Regions from separate parts of the Paenibacillus hebaui genome, predicted to be linked through region 1. Evidence: riboswitches for the same ligand, from Rfam matches in the RefSeq annotation. Region 1 holds a riboswitch; each other region holds the start of a gene.
The links. Region 1 has a riboswitch for cyclic di-AMP ahead of ACR32F_RS00530 (C40 family peptidase). Riboswitches for the same ligand answer to the same signal wherever they lie in the genome.
Positions count from the first base shown of each region.

Region 2: another riboswitch for cyclic di-AMP. It lies ahead of ACR32F_RS10710 (C40 family peptidase); the one in region 1 lies ahead of ACR32F_RS00530 (C40 family peptidase).
Region 3: another riboswitch for cyclic di-AMP. It lies ahead of ACR32F_RS06915 (hypothetical protein); the one in region 1 lies ahead of ACR32F_RS00530 (C40 family peptidase).
Region 4: another riboswitch for cyclic di-AMP. It lies ahead of ACR32F_RS17905 (3D domain-containing protein); the one in region 1 lies ahead of ACR32F_RS00530 (C40 family peptidase).

Region 1 covers NZ_CP196836.1:110,407-113,519, reverse strand. Annotated here, with positions in the region: gene ACR32F_RS00540 (M1 family metallopeptidase) at 1-579, shown strand, start outside; gene ACR32F_RS00535 (hypothetical protein) at 590-1,432, shown strand; cyclic di-AMP (ydaO/yuaA leader) riboswitch at 1,685-1,822, shown strand; gene ACR32F_RS00530 (C40 family peptidase) at 1,826-2,296, shown strand; gene ACR32F_RS00525 (GNAT family N-acetyltransferase) at 2,690-3,113, shown strand, end outside.
Region 2 covers NZ_CP196836.1:2,317,851-2,320,963, forward strand. Annotated here, with positions in the region: gene ACR32F_RS10695 (hypothetical protein) at 1-215, shown strand, start outside; gene ACR32F_RS10700 (hypothetical protein) at 336-554, shown strand; gene ACR32F_RS10705 (carboxymuconolactone decarboxylase family protein) at 694-1,023, shown strand; gene ACR32F_RS10710 (C40 family peptidase) at 1,129-1,593, opposite strand; cyclic di-AMP (ydaO/yuaA leader) riboswitch at 1,600-1,731, opposite strand; gene pelA (pectate lyase) at 2,142-3,101, shown strand.
Region 3 covers NZ_CP196836.1:1,566,988-1,570,100, forward strand. Annotated here, with positions in the region: tRNA gene ACR32F_RS06905 (tRNA-Leu) at 363-445, shown strand; gene ACR32F_RS06910 (glutathione peroxidase) at 617-1,093, opposite strand; cyclic di-AMP (ydaO/yuaA leader) riboswitch at 1,463-1,639, shown strand; gene ACR32F_RS06915 (hypothetical protein) at 1,756-2,154, shown strand; gene ACR32F_RS06920 (HAD family hydrolase) at 2,315-2,998, shown strand.
Region 4 covers NZ_CP196836.1:4,053,554-4,056,666, reverse strand. Annotated here, with positions in the region: gene ACR32F_RS17915 (ABC transporter substrate-binding protein/permease) at 1-90, shown strand, start outside; gene ACR32F_RS17910 (amino acid ABC transporter ATP-binding protein) at 77-799, shown strand; cyclic di-AMP (ydaO/yuaA leader) riboswitch at 1,068-1,267, shown strand; gene ACR32F_RS17905 (3D domain-containing protein) at 1,270-1,947, shown strand; gene ACR32F_RS17900 (polysaccharide deacetylase family protein) at 2,159-2,950, opposite strand; gene ACR32F_RS17895 (hypothetical protein) at 3,105-3,113, shown strand, end outside.

The DNA.
Region 1 (3,113 bases):
TATGCGGCCAACGTCTACACTCGAGGCAAACTCGTATTGCTTGGGATCGAACAGCAAGTGGGTGCAAAAACGATGGAGCGCATCCTCTCTACCTATGTGAAGAAATATCGTTTCAAACATCCCACTTCCGCCGATTTCCAAAAGGTCGTGGAGCAAGTGACCCGCACATCCTGGTCCGATTATTTTGATCAATATGTGTATGGCAGCGGCATGACTGACTTTGCAGTGGAGAAGATTACGGTTACTCCTACCCATAAGGACAGCCAAACATTGTACGAGTCATCGGTCACGTTGGTGAAAAAAGGCAGTGATTACACGAAGGTGCCTGTTCGCATTGTTTTTGAAGATGGGCATATCCTTACCAAAGAATGGGACGGTAGCGAGAAGCGCATTACCTACAAATTGACACATACTTCTCCCGTTTCCTGGGCTATGACAGATCCATTATATACCATCGTGTTAGAGAATCGTCATATAAACAATTTTCTAAAAGCCGGACTGGATGAACCAACCCAATCTCGTTGGAGCATGAGCGCAACCAAAATTATAGAAGCCATATTCGGAAGTCTGTCATGGTGAGGTGGAGACAGTGAAAGCGAAAATACGTGAAGGCTGGTTTCTCGTTCGTCAGCATATGTTCATTGCAGCACTTATATTTCTCTATCAATTAATATGGGGGTATTTCCTCTATAGAATGGTAAAGTCGGCTGTTGTTCCGCTTCTCCTGCGTTATCCTGACCCTGATGCCGGGGAGCTGAGTACCCTTTTATTCAAAATGGAAAGCCAACTCAGCCTGTCAACGAATCCCGAGGTACATCGCTATCTGTGGATTCTAGGGGCCATGCTGCTGCTTCGCATGCTGATCAGCCCCCTGATTCAGGCGGGATTGTTGTACTCACTCCAACACTTTAATCATACAGAAGAACGAATTCCTTTTGTTCGTGGTATCCAAAATCTATGGAAACCGATGCTCCTGCTGCACGCTATCCGAACATTATTGTTGCTACTGCCGGCCTACTGGCTTGTACCAAAACTCTATTCCATCTTTATGGATGGTTTTCATTCCCTCCAGCTACTCTTGCCTGGTATCCCTTACGTTGCTGGGTGGATCGTATACGGGTGGGTGATCCATCATGCCCTGCTCTACATGCAGTTTGGTGTCTCGGCCCCTGACGGAGAAGGTGGAGTGCGTGGTACGTTTCAGGCACTATGGATCGCATTACGTCATGTCTTCACTCTAATCGGTATTGCTATGCTTCTAGGTGGACTTCACCTGCTGGTCTTTGGTGCGTTTACTTCAGCTTCATGGTTAGTAACTGGCTTAACTGGTCTTATACTACAACAAACGTATCCACTTGCCAGATGCCTACTGAGCCTATGGAAAATATGTGCTCATTTCCGGTTATGGCAGTCTAAGTCGGTCAAAGGTTAACATGAACGGTTAAAAAATGGTTACCATTCTATGTAAAGTTACGTTCATTAAACGCTGCTATACAAGCAAACCTCGACCTTTCCCCGTCAAAGGTCGAGGTTTTTTTTGCTAATTTTGTTGCTAAACGTTGCCAAAGCAGCACACCTCTGTTACAATAATCGCAGTGAGTTTTTAGTAACAACTTTGTAATCTTTACATTCATATTTGTAACTACTTAAAATTTAATCGTCATTTCTTGATTTCGCAGGTGCATAACTAGCATAGCCAAATTCCTGGCACCTGGGAAGCGGGGGAACCAGTTATGGGTGAATTGATCTTGCAACAGAGGGATCATAGGGGACCTTCAACCGAATCCTTAAGCTAACCTCGCAGGCATTGGAAGGGGTATATCTCTTGTTAAAAAAGAAATTAACCGCAGCTGTACTTAGTATAACATTCGCACTATCGCTTGGTGCAGGTAGCGCATTCGCAGATTCAAAGATGGACCAAGTAATCGATTCAGCTAAGGGTACTACATATAAAAGCGGAGGAACAACGCTTGACGGTTTTGACTGCTCTGGGTTCACACGGTATGTATTTGACAAGCTGGGCATTGATTTGGCACGCCAATCCAGTTCCCAATTTGACATGGGCGACTCCGTGTCTCGTATGGAAATGAGACCGGGTGATTTGGTATTCTTCAACACAACAGGCAAAGGAGTCTCGCATGTAGGGATCTTCGTAGGAGATGGGAAGTTCGCACACTCTTCTTCTTCCAAAGGGGTTACGATCAGTGCTTTGAGTGAGAACTACTGGGCTAACCGCTATGTTGGCGCTAAACGGATTATGAGCACGGACGCATATGAATCAGTAGCCCTCGACTAGGGGTAAGCTGAGTAACATCATGCTGTAACCAATAACTATACTGTAACGAAGCATAACAGCACCGCCCGGTACATTCTTCGCAGGAATGTATCCGGCGGTTTTTTTGTGCTTCCATTCCTGATCAACTACATCAATTATGCTATAAACACCACTGCACTTGATCAGTCATTTGGTGCTTTATCGTCCGTGCCCTTATGATATTTTTACCCATCCTACTATAATATAAACGGAATTAACGGAACTTTTGTTTCACTTTTTTTCACTGAAATGAAAACTTGCCAAATGAATGCCTCTTTTGTAGAGTAAAAACAGGTCTAGCTATGGAATGACATATCGGATGAACGAATATAGATCATGAACAGCCTGTTCACAATGAGAGGAGCGTACAGTTGTATGGATGAAGCCCCTGTGACGTTTCACGTTGTGCCCATGCAAGAAGAACATGCGGAGCAAATCTGCAATTGGCAGTATGATCCGCCTTATAATATGTATAACTGGCTACCCTGGGAGCAAATGAAGGCACTCGAAGTTGAATTTGGGGATGCCCGGCTGCGGGATGAACAATATGCCGTGGTACTGGGAGAAGATCATCAGATCTGCGGATTCGCTCAGTATTTTCCACTGGGAGGTGTGACCCGCATTGGACTTGGCATGCATCCCGAACGCTGTGGTCATGGTCAGGGGGCGGCTTTTGTATCGGCTATTGTGAAGGAAGCCATTCGCCGGAATCCTGCGGACGAAATTGATCTGGAAGTGTTAACCTGGAATGATCGGGCCATTCGTGTTTATCACAATGCTGGATTTGTCACACAGGATA
Region 2 (3,113 bases), 2.2 Mb from region 1:
ATATGATTGAACATCCTCAATTTTTCTGGTACAAACGCTATGTTGCCTGGTCAGAATTGCTGACGATTGTAGGCTTGTGCGAAGAGTTGTCCTTCTCTTGGAAAGAACAATTTACACCGCATCAAGTTGCGTACCTTGAAGAACGTGTGATGTCCGCCAAAGTGCTTGATTTTTGGTTCGAGAAGAACGACAGCAAAGAGCACGCGCAGCGGTAACTTTCAGTCGGGGACATATTTTCGAATGACATGACAGTCCAATACAGTCACGTGAGACCTAAATGACTTTTCATTTAGGTCTCTTTTTGTAAATTAATTTGGAGTATAGGAGCCATGGACATGATTAGTGATACAGAATTGGACACCTTGCGTTTATCGGGGGAAAAAGTAAGAGTGGTGCGGGACGAGCTGGAGTCTAACGATGTAACGGGTATTGTTGTTGCCTGGGATGGCGAGCAGGTACTCATCCGCCGTCAGAATCGGCGTGTTGTTAAGCTGGATCGCCATTACCGATATCAGCTGTTCAGCGAGCCGCGCCAAAGCCCGCTTAGTGAGTAATCTCTTGTGATTTTACTGGGACCATGCGAGCAATGCTTGGAATTACCATGATGTTTTGGCATAAATGATTCACTCGGGAGAGAAGATAGGTACAGTGAGGACGTTCTGTAACTATAGTCGAGAGGAAGTGCTGCAAGCTATGACATTGATGAATGATAAAGTTCATGCCTACAAGGATCAGATTGGAGCATTGAGCGATGTGTTACCTGGTGTAGTGAAGTCTTATCATGAGTTTACCGGAGAGTGTTTTCAGCCTGGAGTCATTGATGCAAAGACAAAACAGCTGATTGCACTCGGGATAGGCTTGTTCGCGAACAATGAGGTATGTACGTTCTACCATGTGGAAGAGGCCCGTGCCAAGGGCGCTACAGATCAGGAGATCATGGAGACGGTTGCTGTGGCCGGAGCTGTAGGAGGCGGACATGCACTGTCTCAGGGTGCCATGAGGGTTCAAAAGGCGCTACATTAAGTATAGAAGTCGAGAGTACACCTGTTTCGTAAACATAAGCCCCAAAACAAAGAGGAGGTTCCGGATTTACCCGGAGCCTCCTCTTTGCAATATATCAGACCAAACCTATATTTTTCCGAGCATTTTGTTATACATAAATTGTCCTGTCACCCGGCGTGAAGTTACGTAGCGATCGTTGAAATACGGATTCGCTAGTTTGGTGATGCTTACACCCTTGCTGCTTGATGCATGAGCAAATTGTCCGCCACCAATGTATACGCCAGTGTGTGAAACGCCGTTGCCCATCGTATTGAAAAATACCAGATCACCTGTACGAAGATTGGCCTTGGATACTGGAGTACCTGCTTTGGCCTGCTGCTGTGAAGTACGAGGTAACTCAATGCTATATTTGTTGAAAATATATCTCATAAATCCTGAACAATCAAACCCGGCGAGAGTAGTACCACCCCATTTGTAAGGTATGCCAGTCATGTTGTCAACTACGGTGTTAATACTACTTGCCTGTGTGCTTGTTGCACCGGATGTGAATAGAACTGCTGCTCCAAAAATAGAGATGATAAGCTTTTTCAAAATTTATTGTTCTCCCTTCGATGCCTACGGAGTTAGCTAAGGGTTCGGTTGAAGGTTCCCTATATTTCCTATGTACAAGAATAATTCACCCAGAATGGTTCCTCCGTTTTCAAACATGAAACTCGGCAATGAATAATTAAGTTTTTGTAACCTTTTGACACTATATTGCATAAATGCGTAAATGTCAAACCTATATTAATAACTTCTTAGCACCTCAATGTTAAAGGAATTCAAGCTTTTTAGGTGGAATTGATGTTGCCGTCTAGATATGCTTGATGACAAAAAAGTAATATTGTTTCAGCGGTCATCCAATTGGACAAATAAGTAAGTTTGTCTTTTGTGATTAAAACGATCCCGAAAGGTTCAATTCAAGTGCTTTGTTACATTTTGTTGCAAATATTGACAAAATCCGTTTTATTGCATAAGATAACTTCATTCTATACCACATATTGGATAAAAAGAAATATTAAAGGTTAGATAAATAAATAAAGGAGGAGGGAAGGGGTTTATTTTGTAGTAATCAAAAAAAATTGGGGAGAGTGAATGAATTGTTAAAACCTAAAGCGAGATTTGCATCTTTCGTATTGGCATGCACGTTTGTTCTATCTATTGTTGGGGTGGCATTCCAACCTGTTGGAACCGTGTCTGCTGCTGATGCTTCCGGAACTACAGCCAGTCTTTCTGATATTTTGAAGAACCAGAGAGCTGACGGAGGGTGGAGAAAAGATTACAGTCAAAATAGCGGGGAATGGGCAAAGTCCACGATCGACAATAAAGCTACATACTCAGAAATTAGAAGATTGGCTAAGGAATTCAAAAAGACAAATGATCCGCGCTACTCAGCTGCTGCGATCAAAGGAATCAACTTTTTGATCAATATGCAGTATTCGAACGGCGGATGGCCTCAAGTCTACCAAAGCTCGGGATATCACAAGCACATTACTTATAATGACGATGCCATGATTAATGTAATGTACATGCTGGATGAAGTAGCAGCGCGCAAGGGTGACTTCTCGTTTATCGACAGCACACTTGCCAATCGAAGCAACAACTCAGTTGCTAAAGGGGTAGATGCTATCCTGAATACACAGGTGGTTTCAGGTGGCAAGTTGACAGCGTGGGGACAACAACATGATTCCAGCTCCCTTCAACCGGCAGGAGCAAGAATTTATGAAGTACCATCTCTGACGGCTAGTGAGAGTGTAACGATTGTTAATTTCCTGAAGACCAGACCTGCTAATGCCAAAATTACGGCATCCATCAAAGGAGCAGAGGCTTGGTTCAACAAAGTGAAGATTTCGGGATACAAGTACGAAAGAGCAAACGGAGACAGCAAAATTGTCGCTGATTCCAAAGCGGCACCCATCTGGGCTCGCTTCTATGAAGTGGGGACAGATAAACCGATCTTTATTGGTCGTGATGGGGTTGTTAGATACAAATTAAGTGATATTGATAAGGAAAGAAGAGGCGGTTATGCATGGTATGGCAACTGGCCTTCCAAACTGTAACATTTAAACAAA
Region 3 (3,113 bases), 1.5 Mb from region 1:
AATCTTTCGCCTCCTACATTCGTTAAATGTTATGTTAAATAACATTTGTACTCCTGTTTAGTTTGTTTTATGTGTGTAAATCCGAATTATATGTTATATATAATCACACAAATATCTGATTTTTGTCAATAGTTCTCTGGTATTTAAAGTAAAATAGTTTTTGTGTTATTATATATGACTTGATGAGTAGTTTTTAAAGGTGAAATGAGATCCAATGTAATGATATGCATTTGATAGGATAAAATGACGAGAATATCCGTTTTATGAAGAAAAAACGAACGTTAAAATGACATTTGAAAAAATACTTTACTTTTAAATATGAACCGGGTATAATCAATTCTGTTGCCGATTATTTACGACATGCGGTCGTGGTGGAATGGCAGACACGCTACCTTGAGGGGGTAGTGGGCGTATGCCCGTGGAGGTTCGAGTCCTCTCGCCCGCATCATAATGAATGATAAGAAGAAGCTTCCCATATTGGGTGGCTTCTTTTTTTTATTGTACGGATAGGCAGATCCGCAAACGAAAAAGGTCATCCGTTTGCCCAGGTTGAATTGTTGTTCTCCACGGGTTCGGATGACCTTATTATGTTATTTATTGCATTTATGCCAATGGCTTATTTAAGCAAATCCTTAATGTCCGCCTCAATCTTGTCAGGTGTTGTTTTGGGTGCATAACGTTTCAGAACACGTCCGTTCTGATCGACAAGGAATTTGGTGAAATTCCACTTAATTGCTTTGGAGCCGAGCACACCAGGAGCCTCTTTGCTGAGATGCTGGAAGAGAGGGTGCGCGCTCGAACCATTCACATCGATTTTCTCAAACATCGGGAAGCTAACACCATAGTTCATCTGGCAGAACTCAGCAATATCGTCGGAAGAGCCTTTTTCCTGTGCAAACTGATTGCTTGGAAAACCGAGAACTTCAAAAGGGGAGTCCTTAAACTTGTCTTGCAGCTCTTGCAGACCTTTGAATTGGGGTGTGAGGCCGCATTGGCTTGCTGTATTCACGATAAGCAGTACTTTGTCACGATATTCAGACATTTCAACTTCCTGACCGCGAAGGGTGTTTACTTTGTATTCATAGACTGACATGAGAATCGCCTCCTATTATGTGTTCTTCTATTACCTATTATATTGATTGCAATTAAATAATGCAAAATTAATATCGTCTTTTATGCTCATTTAGGGCATGTATTGTATAAACTGTGAATGATATTCCTCATGATTTTTGAAAAAAAGAGAATTAGAGAGATTTGAAGACTTGCATGTAGTATAAATACGATGTAAGCGTTATTATTGGCATGGAATGGTGAAAATCCGCCGATTCGGTGATCTGTGAAGACTTTACACCGATTGGGCGCGGGTGTATGATTCATATCGTAATTTCAATTTAAATTAAATTTTTTACATGAAAAACGAAACAAACGATAATATCGCTCTGATTAATCATAATAAGGAACGATGTTTTAATCGCTGAGTTTCCATTCATTTCATGGGTGGGAAACGGGGGAACCAACAGGATGCGCTGTTCACGACAGTAGGCATCCATGGGGTGAATTTTCCGGTGACAGCCGGAAATAGGGCGACTCTCGCGCCCGAATCCGTCAGCTAACCTCGTAAGCGTTAAAGGGAGAGGCAACAAGCCGTACGCTGGTTCATGGCGTTTTTCGCTATGAATTATTTAAGAAGCGTCCGGGAGGCCTTGGTCCCCCACGCTTCTTTTTTGTTGTCTTTTCACGCTAAGGGAGGAACGAATGATGGATAAAGAGATGATCTTAGTGACTGCTCCAAATGAGGCAGGCCGTAAATTTATCAAGCTGCTGATGTACAAAAAAATGCCGTTTGCCGTTCTGACCAACAGTGCAGGGGAAGAACGGAGGCTTCGGAGAATTGGAGTGGAGCATGTCATTCGCATGAATACGGCTGCAGCTCAGAAATGGTTTCTGCCGCAGGGCAGCGTCGGCAACGTTTTTATTTTTGAGAACAGTCTAAACCTGACCTGTCGGTATTTACAGATCTGTCGCTCATGGACTTCCAAGTCTCTATGTGTTATTACAGAGCAAAGCCATCCTAAAGGAATCTACCGAGGTATGGGAGCAGACCGAATTGTTTATTCTTTAAATGGTGAGGTTGGGTTCTTGCTTAATGGTTAATGCGCTCGCTTGTGATTGATCCGGTGTCAGCTGCCTGTTATAATTGTAATTATAAATAAACGGAATTCTGAGGAGACTCATGCATGATGGTGAGTCTTCTTTTTTATGATTCAGGCAATGGAAGAGATCGTTTTCCTGTGGCTCACAAGGAGGAATAGGCGTGCCGGATGTACATGGGTTAAAGTGGTTGTTCTTTGATGTAGGGGATACGCTGGTGGATGAATGGGAGCCAGTGGATGATATTATCGGGCAGTTTGTTCGCGAGGCTTGTGCGTTAGGATATTCGGTGAAAATAGAGACGGTACGAGAGCTGTTTGCTTTGTGTTACCGAAATTATGAGCAGTGGCCGATGAAAGTAGCCATTCGCACATGGATCAGTGATGCCGAACATCGGGAGCGGATTCAGGAAAGATTGAAGTTTCGCAAGGAACTTGAACGTCCCTTTGCGTCTGCCGACGTTGTTCTCCAGACCTTGTCGGAGCATTATAAGATTGGCATCATTGCCAATCAGAGTCCGGGGACAGAAGATCGGCTGGAGAGCTACGGGTTGCGCAGATATGTGGATGTGCTCGCCTGTTCGGCTGAAGAAGGAGTGTCCAAGCCTGATCCTGAGCTGTATGCTGTAGCGCTGAAACAGGCAGGATGTAAACCCGAGGAAGCGGTAATGATCGGCGACCGGATTGATAATGACATCATGCCTGCGAAGAAGCTGGGGATGCACACGATACGGATTTTACAGGGGTATGGCAGATTCCAGCCAGAGCGTGATGATGAGGAGCGTCCAGACTGGACGATTGAATCACTGGAGCAGCTTCTGCCTCTGTTGGTCATAGATCGGGATTAGGAAACTGAAAATATATAGTAGCAATTATTCTATCATGGTAAAGTTGCTGCACAGCAGTATAAAAGGCTGATCGTCTCAAGAGATACGTGACTTGAGACGATCAGCCTTTTTGAGT
Region 4 (3,113 bases), 3.3 Mb from region 1:
GCGGCAGCGATCTACTTTGTGTTGACATTCATATTGTCCAAGCTGCTCGGTCGATTGGAAAGGAAGTTGAGTGCAAGTGATAGACGTTAGACAATTACACAAATCTTATGGAAACAACGATGTGCTTAAGGGCATTAACGTTACAATCGGCAAAGGCGAGGTTGTTGTGGTCATCGGTCCATCTGGATCGGGAAAAAGTACCTTCCTGCGCTGTCTGAATCTGCTGGAGCAGCCTACTTCAGGTGAAATTGATTTCGAAGGCGTGTCGATCACGGACCCGAAACACAATATTAATGCAACGCGTGAAAAAATGGGGATGGTGTTCCAACATTTCAATCTGTTCCCGCACAAAACGGTGCAGCAGAACATCACGATTGCTCCTATTAAAGTGAAAAAACAATCGTCACAGGAAGCGGACCAAATTGCAGCGGACCTGCTAAAAACGGTTGGCTTATCTGATAAAAAGGATACATTCCCGAATCAACTGTCTGGTGGACAGAAGCAGCGCATCGCCATTGCACGGGCACTTGCCATGCAACCACATGTAATGCTGTTTGATGAACCTACCTCGGCGCTGGACCCTGAGATGGTCGGGGAAGTGCTCGATGTCATGAAACGGCTTGCTGAAGGCGGTATGACGATGGTTATCGTAACGCATGAGATGGGTTTTGCTCGTGAAGTGGGTGACCGTATCTTGTTCATGGATGGCGGAGTTATTGTTGAAGAGGGAACACCGGCAGAAGTGTTTGGTCAACCCAAACATGCACGTACACGTGACTTCCTTGCCAAAGTGCTTTAATTAATTTGTTACGATTACTCATGCCATTTTGGTATATGCATTGCTTGAGATAGTATCAAAAAAGAGCCTTTACTGACTTCAAGTCGGTAAGGCTCTTTTTTATGGGTAGCATAAGAATGAATTTACATAAAAAGTAACGTTTTTGTTACCGATATTAATCATTTTTTATAGACAATTTCTTGAAAAACCTTTATTTAATCCACATGGATTAAACGCTGTACACGTATTTGGTAACATTTACTACAACTATAGGTTACAATATTGTGATATATTGTTCCTGCCGAAACTTTCAGAGTGGGAAGTGTGGAGGATGTAACGATGCAGATTGTGCAGGGGAAGATCTATAGCACGCTGCTTGGGGTGAATTAGGTCGTACATAACGTATGGAATGTGATTTAGTACCTATAGGGTGGGTCTCCTCTATCCGAATCCGACAACTAACTTCGCAGGCATAATGAGGGAGGAAGACCATGATTAACAAGAAACGTATAGCCAAAACAGCAACAGCATTGCTGACCGCAGTAATGCTCATTCAAGCCGTTCCGGCTCACGCAGATTCAGTTCATGTGGCCAAAGAAGGGGATACCTTCTACACCTTATCGAAGACATATGGAGTAGCACTTAACACACTTATAAAAGCTAATAATGACATTTCGCCTTACAACATTTATGGTGGTGTAAAAATTACGATTCCTGGCAAAGCAAACACGGTATCTGCAGCTGCTGCGGCTCCTGAGGCTAAATCACAGGCCAAAACAGTCACGACAGCAAGTCTGGATGTCAACGCAGATAACAAGGTCGTTCAAGCCTGGGGGAAAACGTTCGATTACAGCAAGGCAGTGGATGTGAAAGCAACGGCATACTCTGCAGATGCATCCGAAAACGGGGGATGGGGTGCGGTGGATTACTTCGGTAATGCACTAGAATTGGGCACGATCGCAGTAGATCCATCTGTAATTCCACTGGGTACTAAAGTGCTGGTGACAGGTCATAGTCATCCCGGACTGCCGAAACAGGCATTTGTAGCCACAGCACGTGATGTGGGAGGCGCTATCAAAGGCCATCGGATTGATATCTTTATCCCTGGAAGTAAACAGTCTGTGAGCACATTTGGCTTCCAGAATGTAGAGTTGTATATTTTGAAATAACACAGAGATAGGTCTTGCATCCATCCAAGAAAAAAAAGGTGTCCATCGGTCACGGTTAAAGTGATTGACGGACACCTTTTTTATACCCGATGGCAGCGAAGCTGAAAGAGCCGAAGGACGCAGTAGAATCTGAACGAGTGATGTTATTATCCGTCAGTACACACCTGCTTCTAGTGCTGATCCATGCGAGGATACCCGTAAAGGAAGCTTTCTAATTCTTGCCCTTTGGCAGCCCCAACATTTCGTCCAAGGTTACCAGATCATACCCGTGGTTACGCAACTCCTCAATGATTTCAGGAAGTGCCTCAATTGTACCGCTCAGATTCGATCCCACACCGCCTCCTGCATGTTGCAGAACGATTGAACCGGGTTTCACGGCGGATAGGATGTTTTCTTTCACCTTGTCTTTGGAAAGACCTTTCCAATCTAGTGAATCAACGTTCCAGTTCACAATGCTGTAATGTTGTCTGGCAGCCCATTGCAGCTGTTGTTCATTAATGTCCCCATAGGGTGGGCGAATCATCTTGGGCGTGTAACCTGTTAGATTGCGAATGATATCTCCTGTATGTAGGATTTGTTTACGAAATGCATTCATGGTCAGCTTGCTGAACTCGGGATGATTATAACTGTGATTGCCTACGATATGTCCTTCCTTCACCATGCGTTTCACCAGATCCGGGTGTTTCTCTGCACGGCTTCCCACAATGAAAAAAGTAGCTCTTACCTTATATTTCTTCAAAATATCCAGAACCTGCGGGGTGAACCGTGGATCAGGGACATCATCAAACGTCAGTGCGACCTGTTTCGTAGAGGGACCATTGGTTTTGAATGTATCAGCATATTTTTGTCGGAGCTGTCCAAGTGTCAGCTGTTCTTCTTGTGAAGAATTGGAATTCGAAGCGGGTTCACTTTGCAGGCTTGAAGCAGCCCATAACAAAGCAGGAGAATAACTCCCTCCAAGAAGAATAATTATGACCGATAACATAATGAGGCGTACACGCATGATAGCGGCCTCCTTTTCCCAGTTTGCGTTCTCTATGGTATGCCCGAAGAATCCAACGAATATGCGTGCTGTGAGATGTTTCATTGCTCATTTTTTCAATCCCAGCGATAATTCCACCATAGATATCATATATAAAAAAGGATAGGTGGATTAGATGAATACA